Rhodobium gokarnense: one gene and its partner. The protein of the gene in region 1 interacts with the protein of each later gene in a pairwise test. Links are inferred from orthologs where the notes say so. Each region holds a gene or a part of one and is shown on either strand. Other genes may lie near its edges.

The links. Proteins that work in one complex are often made in the same cells at the same time.
Region 2: the proteins of dhaK (region 1) and parE interact in binary tests that used the Escherichia coli proteins (3 or more experiments, as listed by UniProt). The link is inferred for Rhodobium gokarnense from one-to-one orthologs.

Annotation. Positions count from the first base shown.
Region 1 is NZ_JAOQNS010000011.1:167,342-173,178, forward strand. The notes cover bases 1,201-4,084. They hold dhaK (dihydroxyacetone kinase subunit DhaK), read left to right. Parts: upstream 1,201-2,088; coding sequence 2,089-3,081; downstream 3,082-4,084. Other genes in these bases: ptsP (phosphoenolpyruvate--protein phosphotransferase), read left to right, coding at 1,201-1,667; M2319_RS18040 (hypothetical protein), read left to right, coding at 1,664-2,077; M2319_RS18050 (YbhB/YbcL family Raf kinase inhibitor-like protein), read left to right, coding at 3,249-3,794. In the rest of the region: M2319_RS18030 (HPr family phosphocarrier protein), read left to right, coding at 1-61; more of ptsP, read left to right, coding at 42-1,200; M2319_RS18055 (2Fe-2S iron-sulfur cluster-binding protein), read left to right, coding at 4,129-4,455; M2319_RS18060 (catechol 2,3-dioxygenase), read left to right, coding at 4,485-5,429; M2319_RS18065 (MurR/RpiR family transcriptional regulator), read right to left, coding at 5,532-5,837. UniProt on the Escherichia coli protein: Dihydroxyacetone binding subunit of the dihydroxyacetone kinase, which is responsible for the phosphoenolpyruvate (PEP)-dependent phosphorylation of dihydroxyacetone via a phosphoryl group transfer from DhaL-ATP.
Region 2 is NZ_JAOQNS010000004.1:258,063-262,434, forward strand. Bases 1,477-4,372 are described here. They hold parE (DNA topoisomerase IV subunit B), read right to left. Parts: upstream 4,021-4,372; coding sequence 1,933-4,020; downstream 1,477-1,932. Other genes in these bases: M2319_RS08825 (sulfotransferase family protein), read right to left, coding at 1,477-1,818; M2319_RS08835 (thioredoxin family protein), read left to right, coding at 4,251-4,372. Also shown: M2319_RS08815 (hypothetical protein), read right to left, coding at 1-146; M2319_RS08820 (sulfotransferase family protein), read right to left, coding at 285-1,049; more of M2319_RS08825, read right to left, coding at 1,081-1,476. UniProt on the Escherichia coli protein: Topoisomerase IV is essential for chromosome segregation; it is the principal protein responsible for decatenating newly replicated chromosomes. It relaxes supercoiled DNA.

The sequences.
Region 1 (5,837 bases):
GGCCGTCGCCGCGCTCCGCGATTTGATCGACAGGGATTTCGATGACAGCACCGAAGGCTGAACGGAGATTTGCGGGCCGCCCGGCGGCGCCCGGCTTTGGCCTCGGGCCGGCCGTCCGCCTTGAAAGCGGGCCGGTGGACGCTGTCGGTGAGGCCGCAAGCCCTGAGGAGGAGCGAGGCAGGTTCGACGCGGCGCTGGCCGCATCCGCCGAACAGCTCAGCCTGCTTTCCGACGACGCCGACGTGCTCGGCGCCGAGATCCTGGAATTCCAGCTCGCCCTCATCGAGGACGACGAGTTGATCGACCCGGTCTGCGAGGCAATCGCGGACGGTGCGACGGCTGCCGCCGCCTGGCGCGCACGCCTCGACGAAGAGATCGCCGACTACCGCGCCGCGGAAGACGACTACATGGCCGCGCGGGCCTCGGACCTCTCCGACCTTCGCGACAGGGTGCTCGCCAACATGAACGGCGGTATCGAGGCGGCCGACCTGCCCGATGGGGCCGTCATCGTCGCCGAGGACCTCACCCCGTCGACCTTCTTGAGCCTCGACTGGAAGCGGCTTTCCGGCGCCGTGCTCCTTGCCGGCTCGTCGACCAGCCATGCGGCGATCCTGGCCCGCTCGCGCGGCGTGCCGATGGTCGTCGACCTCGGCGACGCCGATATCGATGAGGGCGATCTCCTTGCCGTCGACGCGGCAACGGGCGCTGTGATCGCGGCGCCGACGCCGGGCACCCTTGCCGACTTCAACGCCCGCCGCACGGCCGACGAGGAGCTCAATGCAAGGGCCGCCGAACGGATGGCCCGGCCCGCACGGACCGGCGATGGCGTGCCGATACGGGTGCTCGTCAACGTCAACGAGATCACCGAGATCGATCGCCTGTCGCCGCAGATCTGCGACGGCGTCGGGCTGACCCGCACCGAGTTCCTGTTCTCCGAAGGGGCGCCGTCGGAACAGCGGCAATACGAGGTCTACCGGCGCCTCGTCGCCTGGGCCGAGGGGCGCCCCGTCGCCATCCGCACCTTGGATGCCGGCGGCGACAAGCCGCTGCCGGGCATCACGGTCGACGGCGAAAGCAATCCCTTCCTCGGCGTGCGCGGCGTCCGCCTGTCCCTCAAGCATCGCGAGGTGTTCGTGAGCCAGCTAAGGGCGCTCGCGCGGGCCGCCTCCCTCGGGCCGCTGAAGGTGATGGTGCCGATGGTGAGCGTTCCTGAGGAACTGACGACCGTGCGCCAGCTCCTGCGCGAGGCCGTTGCCGCGCTCCATGCCGAAGGCGTCACGGCCCGCGAGCCGGCGCTCGGCATGATGGTCGAGGTGCCGGCGGCGGCGCTGACGGCGGAGGACTTCGCTGCCGATTTCTACTCCATCGGCTCCAACGACCTCATCCAGTACACCATGGCCGTCGCCCGCGACGCCGCCGGCCTTGGCCATCTGACCGCGGGAGACAATCCGGCCGTGATGGAGCTGATCCGGCGCACCGTTGCCGCCGGCCGTGCCCGCGGTGTCGAGGTCAGCCTGTGCGGCGACATGGCCTCGAAGCCGGAACACGTCGCGCCGCTCCTTGCCGCCGGGCTGACGACGTTCTCCGTCGCGCCGACCGCCGTCGGACGGATCAAGCTGGCGATCTCCGAGGCGCGGGCGCCGGGACGGGAGGCAAGGGCCGGATGACGACGGATCCGCTGATCGCCTACAAGACCTTCCTGCGCGATGCCATCGAGACCCGGCCGTCGGGGACGCGGCGCAAGCTCGCCATGGCCTTCGGCACCCATCCGAGCTTCATTTCCCAGATCACCAATCCGGCCCTGAAGGTGCCGCTGCCGGCCCAGCACATCCCGACCCTGTTCCAGGTCTGCCACCTGACGCCGGAAGAGCAGGACGCCTTCCTGGATCTCTACAAGCGCGCCCATCCGGCCCAGGCGACCTCGATCGAGGAACTCGCCGAGAACGAGAAGAACGTCGTGAAGATCCTGCTGCCGCAATTCGACGACCCGGCCGTCAGGGCCGATGTCATCCAGGCCATCAGGGACTTTGCCGACAACGTGATCCGTCTCGCCGACGGCATCGCGAAACGCAAATAGGGAGATCCGAAATGAAGAAGCTGATCAACAATGTCGACGACGTCCTGACGGAAAGCCTTGCCGGCTTCGGCCGTGCCCATGCCGATCTCGTCGACATTTCCACCGACCCCAAGCTCGTGACCCGCAAGGGCGGCGGAAAAAAGGGCAAGGTGGCGCTGATCTCCGGCGGCGGCTCCGGCCACGAGCCGATGCATGCCGGCTTCGTCGGCATGGGCATGTTGGACGCGGCCTGTCCGGGCGAGGTCTTCACCTCGCCGACGCCGGACCAGATGCTGGCCGCGGCGGAGGCCGTCGACGGCGGCGCCGGGATCCTTTGGATCGTCAAGAACTACGCCGGCGATGTCATGAATTTCGAGATGGCCGGCGAGATGTATGACGGGCCGACGGAAACGGTGCTGACCAATGACGACGTCGCCGTCGAAAGCTCGCTCCATTCGCAGGGCCGGCGCGGGGTCGCCGCCACCGTCATTGTCGAAAAGATCGTCGGCGCGGCGGCCGAACGGGGCGACGATCTGGCGGCCTGCAAGGCCCTCGGCGACCGGGTCAACGCGGCGTCCGGCACCATGGGCATCGCGCTCACTTCCTGCACGGTGCCCGCCGCGGGATCGCCGACCTTCGAGATCGGTGAAAGCGAGATGGAACTCGGCGTCGGCATCCATGGCGAGCCGGGCCGCAAGCGCGTCGACTTGATGAAAGCGGACGAGATCGCCGAGGCGTTGATCCAGGCCATCTGCGAGTCCATCGCGCCGTCCGGCGACGACGACCTGCTGCTCCTCGTCAACGGCATGGGCGGCACGCCGCTCATGGAGCTTTACCTCCTCTACAATTCGGCGATGAACGTCGCCGGGGAGAGGGGGCTGAAGATCGCCCGCTCGCTCGTCGGCAACTACTGCACCTCGCTGGAGATGGCCGGCGCCTCGATCACGCTGACCAAGCTCGACACGGAGATGGCGGAGCTCTGGGACGCACCGGTGCACACGGCGGCGCTGCGCTGGAAGGCGTGAGCGCGCTGTCCGCGTTCGCGCGGCGAAGGCCATAGCGGCAGGCGGCCCCCGGATTGTCGGGGGTGCGCGGTTCCGGCACGGGTCTGGTCAAGGGGATGTCACCGGAGCATGGTGTCGTCTCCGCGGCGGCAGCGCGCCGTCGTCACCCTTTTCGAGGAGGAATAGTCATGAAATCCGTCATTCTCGCCGTCTGCCTTGGCCTTGCCGCCGGCAGCGCCCAGGCCTTCGAGCTGACCAGCCCCGATTTCGACGACGGCGGCACGCTCGCCGACGAATTCGTCTTCGACGGTTTCGGCTGCACCGGGTCCAACATGTCGCCTGCGCTCTCCTGGAGCGATGCGCCCGAGGGCACCAAGAGCTTTGCCCTGATGGTCCACGACCCGGACGCGCCGACCGGCGGCGCCGGCTTCTGGCACTGGGTCGTGCTCGACATCCCGGCCGGGACCACCGAACTGGCGAAGGACGCCGGCGAAAAGGGCGGTGCCAAGCTGCCGGAGGGTGCGCGCGCTATCGCCAACGACTACGGCTTTGCCGGCTGGGGCGGCCCGTGCCCGCCTGAGGGCGACGACGCCCATCGCTACAACATCACCCTTTATGCCCTGCCGGTGGAAAAGCTCGAGGTGCCGGAGGGCGCGTCGACGGCTGTCACCGGTTTCATGATCAACGGCCAGACGATCGGCAAGGCAACGCTGCAGGGCAAGTACGGGCGCTGAGACGCCAAGGGGGCAGGTGATGCATCCGCCCCGGTGCTCTGCTGGCTTTGACCGCTAGGTCGCGAAGGCCGCGGGCCGCCCGAACGGGGCGCCCGCGGCCTTTTCGTTTCCGGAGCGCTCAGAAAAAACTCCGAAGCCTTTGTCGAGGCGCCGTTTTTCCGGCAGGATCGGCCGTCGCCAGGGCCCGGGAGAGGGCAGGGGCGCGCCGCCGCAAGTCTGTCCGCGTCCCTCACGGGCGAATAAAAAACGGCATAAACTAAAAAAAACGGTTTTTTTGAATGTCAGCTTATGGCACAACTGTCGGTAACGCTTGCAACGAAACAGCGGGCCGACAATGACGAAGAACGTGGTCACCATCCTCGACACCGGGGAGACATATGGCTGCGCCGGGGAGGAAAACCTGTTGGATGCCATGGTCCGGCTCGGCCGGAAGGGCATTCCGTCGGGCTGCCACGGCGGCGGCTGCGGTGTATGCAAGATACATATCGTTGACGGCGCCTGGCGCGGCAAGGCGATGAGCCGCGAGCATGTCAGCAGGGAGGAGGAGGCGCACGGTATCGTGCTCGCCTGCCGGGCCTATCCGGCCTCCGACGTCACGCTGAAGGTGCTTGGAAAAATGAAAAAGGCCGTGTGCCGGGAACGGAAATACGGTCTCGTATAAGAACACGTCTAATTGGAGGAGACGCAAAGATGGGTGTGATGCGAATTGGCCATATCAACCTTCGGGTGCTCGATATGGACGCGGCCCTCGACCACTACGAAAACACCATGGGCCTGTCGGTGACCGACCGGGACGCCGACGGCAACGTCTACCTCAAATGCTGGGACGAGTGGGACAAGTACTCCGTGATCCTGACCGAGGCCGACAGCGCGGGCATGAACTCCATCGCCTTCAAGGTGGAAAAGGACGCCGACCTCGACGCGTTGAAGAAGCGCATCACCGATTACGGCATCGACGTCACCGACATGGCGCCCGGCGAGATGAACGGCTGCGGCCGCGCCATCCGTTTCAACCTGCCGAGCGGCCACGACATGCGGCTCTACGCGGAAAAGGAATTCCTCGGCAAGGCGGTCGGCACGCTCAATCCCGAACCCTGGCCGGACGAAGGCAAGGGCGTCAAGGCGCACTGGCTCGACCATGCCCTGCTGATGTGCGAACTCGACCCGGAAAGGGGCGTCAACAAGGTCGCCGAAAACACCAAGTTCATGAAGGAAGTCCTCGACTTCCACCTCGGCGAGCAGGTGCTCGTCGGCCCCGACGGCGACATCCAGGCCGCGACCTGGATGTTCCGCACCTCCACGCCCCATGACATCGCCTTCGTCGGCGGCCCTGAGATGGGCCTCCACCACGTCGCCTTCTTCCTCGACGAATGGAACGACGTGTTGAAGGCGGCCGACATCATGGCCAAGCGCAAGGTGAAGATGGACGTCACCCCGCAGCGTCACGGCATCACCCGCGGCTACACGATCTATTTCTTCGACCCGTCCGGCAACCGCAACGAGACCTTCGCCGGCCTCGGCTATCTGGCCCAGCCGGACATGCCGCCGATCACCTGGACCGAAGAGAATTTGTGGCGCGGCATCTTCTACCACACCGGCGAGGAAGCGGGAGCGTTTACCACCGTCTACACCTGATCCCGAAGGGCATTCCGGCCTTCGTTTCCCGACCAGCAACTTGCGGACCGCCGGGCGTTTTCTAACAGGCGCCCGGCGTTTTTTCCTTGTTGTCGCAGCGCCCTAGCTGAACTTCCGGAACAGCCGCGTCTTGTCGAAGAGGTCTTCCAGGGCGTCCATGCGTTCCCGCGTGGTCTGCCAGGTGGCGGCCTGGATTTCGGCGATGATGGTCTCCACGACGACCAGGAGCGAGGCGGCGGAGTCCCAGGCGGACGGCACCTCGATGCGGCAGTTGAAGCGGTGCGCGACGTGCTTGCCGACCGGCGAGCCCCACTGGTCGGTGATCAGGATCATCTCCGCGCCCTTTTCCCCGGCGAGCTCGGCGAGTTTCAGGAGCTCGTTTTCGTAGCGGCGGATGTCGAAGAGGAG
Region 2 (4,372 bases), on another replicon or contig:
CACTCGCCGAAAATGCGCATATGGGTGATCGCCGGGTCGATGCCGGCGATCGCGTCGGAGACCTCGTCGGCGGATGCGGGCACCGACCAGAGGATGGCGGCAAGGGCGGCGCCGGCGACAATATTCGTGATGCGGGTGGCGGTCATGGCGTGGCCTCCATGGCGTTCGCGGACGGTTCTGGCGCCCGTGAGGTTTTCGCAAGCCTACGCGATCCGGCGCCGGTGCGCATCACGGTTCGATGAATGCGCCGGCGGCCGGTCCTTCTCCCGGCGGCGCCGTGGCCCTCAGCCGGCGGCGTTCAGTTGCTTCAGCGCTGCCGGCAGGTCGGCCGCATCGGCGTAAAGGTGTTCGAAATCGGCCGGGTAGCGGTCCCGGACCATCCGCACCAGGGCGGGATCGGCATAGTAGTCGACGAGGTCGTCGCGGCCCTGGCGCTTGACGTGGCGGGTCTGCAGCGGGCCGATCTCAAAGCCGATCTCGTCGCGCAGCCGTTGCTGCAGCTTCGGCCAGTCGTCCGGGTCCTCGCAGCGGCCGGTGAATGCGGGCAGGTAGCGGCCGCGATGGGAGAGGATGTCCATCTGGCCGCGGAAATGGTTGTCGGCCCTGTCGTCGCCGATCTCGGCGACCTTTTCCACGAAGGCGGCAAAGTCCATGCCGAGGGAAAAGCCGAGCCGGGCAAAGCTCGGCTGGATCTCGTCCTTGATGCGGATCTTGTTGTTGTAGCAGCTCACCACCCGGTCGAACGGGTTGCGGACATAGGTGAACATGAAGCAGTCCGCATGGCGCGCAACGATGCTGTCCGCGCCGAGAAGGTCGGCGCCCTGGGAGCGGCCGTCGAGCCAGAAGAGGTCGTTGTTGGGTCCGATACCGTCGCTGCGGCGCTGACGCTTCCAGTCGAGATGTTCGGCAAGGGTGTATTTGATTGAGGAATTGGCGGCCTTCGGCACCCGGGCATAGACCAGCTTCCTTTCCGGCAGGACGATGAAGTGCCGTTCGCGGATCGGCGTCAGAAGGAGCCGGATGGAGCGGGAAAGGGTGTTGAACAGCATGTCAGTCCTTGGCTAAGGGCCGGTCCCGTCGTCAGGCGCTGCCCGGCGCATCGGCATCGGGATAGAACAGGCGGAAGTCGTCGGCATAGCGCTGGCGCACCAGGGCGACCGTTTCGATCGACGTGTAGTAGCCGGCAAGGTCGTCGGCGCCGCCGCGCCGGTAGTTGCGTTTTTCCAGCCGGCCGAGGCGGATGCCGCAATGGTCGAAAAGCGCGGCATCGAGGTCGTGCCAGTCGTCGGCAAGATTTTCGAAGCGCCCGATGAAGCCCGGCACGATATCGCCGTCATGGGTCAGCATTGCGGCCTGGGACTGGAAATGGATGTCGGCGTGGCCGTCGTCGATGGTCGCGACCTTTTGCGCGAAGGCATCAAAGGACATGTCCTTGTCGAAATCGAGGCGGGCAAAACTCGCCGGCAGCTCTTTCGAGACGACGATCTTGTTGTTGTAGCAGCTCACCAGCCGGTCGAACGGATTGCGGGTGAAGGTGAAGATGAAATAGCCGGACAGCGTGGCGGCCTCGGCCGGCGTCACCATCGCCGTGCGGCCATCCGTGCATTCGGCCCAGAACTGGTCGCGCGTCGGCTTCACCGGCCCGTTCGGGTCGTGGGCGACATGGCGGGCGAGCGCTGCCTTGATCGACGAATTTGCGGCCTTGGGCACCCGGCCGAAGGCGATCTTCAGCTCCGGGATGACGACGAAATGCTCCGCCTTGGCGGCCGGCGGCGGGCCGCGGAAGCGTTCGCGCAGATTGCCGAAAAGGGATGCCAAGGACGTCGCTCCGGGTAGGGCGGCGCAAGGCGCGCCGGACATTGCCGCGAGGGGCGCCGCCGGTTTAGCCGAAACGGGGAAAAAGCGAAAGCGCCGTGACGGGCGCCGCCGACGTCAGATATCGAGGTCGGTGGCGAATTCGGCGTTGTCCTGGATGAAGCGGAACCGGGCCTCGGGCTTGGTGCCCATCAGCCGGTCGACCGTCGTTCGCGTCAGGCCGTCGTCGTCTTCGACGATGTCGACGCGCAGGACCGTGCGCTTGTCGGGCGCCATGGTGGTTTCCTTGAGCTGCGCCGGCAGCATCTCGCCGAGGCCCTTGAAGCGGCCGATATCGACCTTGCCGCGGCCGTTGAACTCCTTGGCGAGCAGTTCGTCCTTGTGGGCGTCGTCGCGGGCATAGAGCGTCTTGCCGCCCTGGGACAGGCGGTAGAGCGGCGGCACGGCCAGATAGAGATGGCCCTCGCGGATGAGGTCCGTCATCTCGCGGTAGAAGAAGGTGATCAGCAGCGAGGCGATATGGGCGCCGTCGACGTCGGCGTCCGTCATGATGATGACCTTCTCGTAGCGCAGGTCGCTCTCGCGGTACTGGCCCCTGGTGCCGCAGCCGAGCGCCTGGACGAGGTCGGCGAGCTGCTGGTTCTGGGCGAGCTTTTCGCGCCCGGCGCTGGCGACGTTGAGGATCTTGCCGCGCAGGGGGAGGACGGCCTGGGTGGCGCGATTGCGCGCCTGCTTGGCCGAGCCGCCGGCCGAATCGCCCTCCACGATGAAGATCTCGCTGCCGGCGGCCTGGCCGCTGGAGCAGTCGGCGAGCTTGCCCGGAAGCCGCAGCTTGCGCACCGCGGACTTGCGGTTGACTTCCTTTTCCTGGCGCCGCTTCAGCCGCTCCTCGGCCCGGTCGACGACCCATTCCAGCAGCCGGTTGGCCTGGTTGGGCGATGCGGCGAGCCAGTGGTCGAAGGCGTCGCGGACGGCGTTTTCGACGATCCGGCTCGCTTCCGTCGTCGCCAGCCTGTCCTTGGTCTGGCCGACGAATTCCGGCTCGCGGATGAAGACGGAAAGCATGGCGCCGGCAGAGGTCAGCACGTCATCGCCGGTGATGATGCCGCCCTTCTTGTTGCCGACCAGTTCGGCATAGGACCTCAGCCCCTTCAGGAGGGCGTTGCGGAGGCCGGTCTCGTGGGTGCCGCCCTCCGGCGTCGGGATGGTGTTGCAATAGGAGCGGGTGAAGCCGTCGCCGGCGAACCAGGCGGCGGCCCATTCCACCGAACCGTGGCCGCCGGGGCGGTCGGTCTTGCCGGCGAAGATGTCGTCGACGACCTTGCGCTCGCCGTTGAGGCTCTCGGCGAGAAAGTCCTTGAGGCCGCCGGGAAAATGGAAGGTGGCCGAGGCCGGCGGCGCATTGGCGCCTTCCAGCCAGTTGGCCGCGCAGGACCAGCGGATTTCCACGCCGCCGAAGAGATAGGCCTTGGAGCGGGCCATGCGGAAGAGGGTGGCCGGCTGGAACTTGCAGTTGGCGCCGAAGATCTCCGTGTCGGGCACGAAGCGCACGCGGGTGCCGCGCCGGTTCATGACCTCGCCGAGTTCCTCCAGGCCGCCGACCGGAATGCCGCGGGAAAAACACTGGCGATAGAGCCGGCGGCCGCGGGCGACCTCGACTTCAAGCTTTTCGGACAGGGCGTTGACGACGGAGACGCCGACGCCGTGCAGGCCGCCGGAGGTCTCGTAGACCTTGGAATCGAATTTGCCGCCGGCATGGAGTGTCGTCATGATCACTTCCAGGGCCGACTTGTCGGTGAATTTGGGGTGCGGGTCGACCGGGATGCCGCGGCCGTTGTCACTGACCGTCAGCGCCCCTTCGGCGTCGAGTTCGACCTCGATCCAGCTCGCATGGCCAGCGACCGCCTCGTCCATGGAGTTGTCGATGACCTCGGCAAAGAGGTGGTGCATGGCCTTGGAATCGGTGCCGCCGATATACATGCCCGGTCGCCGGCGCACCGGCTCAAGGCCTTCCAGGACCTCAATGTCGGCGGCGGAATAGCCGGTCTCGCCGCTGTCGCCCGTGCTCCTTGCGGGGGTGCGCGCGGCCGGCCGCGACGGCGCGGGGCGGTCCGCAGCGGCTTTGCGCTTTGCCGGACGGTTCTGCGCCTTCAGGTCGGCGACGCTCTCCTCGAGCTTGGCAAAAAGGTCTTCGGATTTGGCCATTTCCAGCGGGTCTTCCCAGGCGTTAAAGGGGGATTTCGCAGGCAAGCGAATCGGTTCGCATTCTGGCATGACGAAAAAGTAAAGGCGAGATCGGCGTTCGCGGCTTGTTCCATCACAAGTCCGCTAGCGGCGCAGAAGATGTCGGGCGCTGGCCAACGGCCATGGAAAATGACTGGCAAAACTGGTTTCTTGGGCAGCGATCCAATGCAATCGCACCGATGGAGGTTTTCATGGCTGCAACGCCCCCGCCGCCGGAACTCGGGATACCCGCTCCGGACTTCACGCTGCCCGGAATTGACGGCAAGACCCATTCGCTCAGCGAGCTGAAGGGCGAGAAGGGGACGGTCGTCGT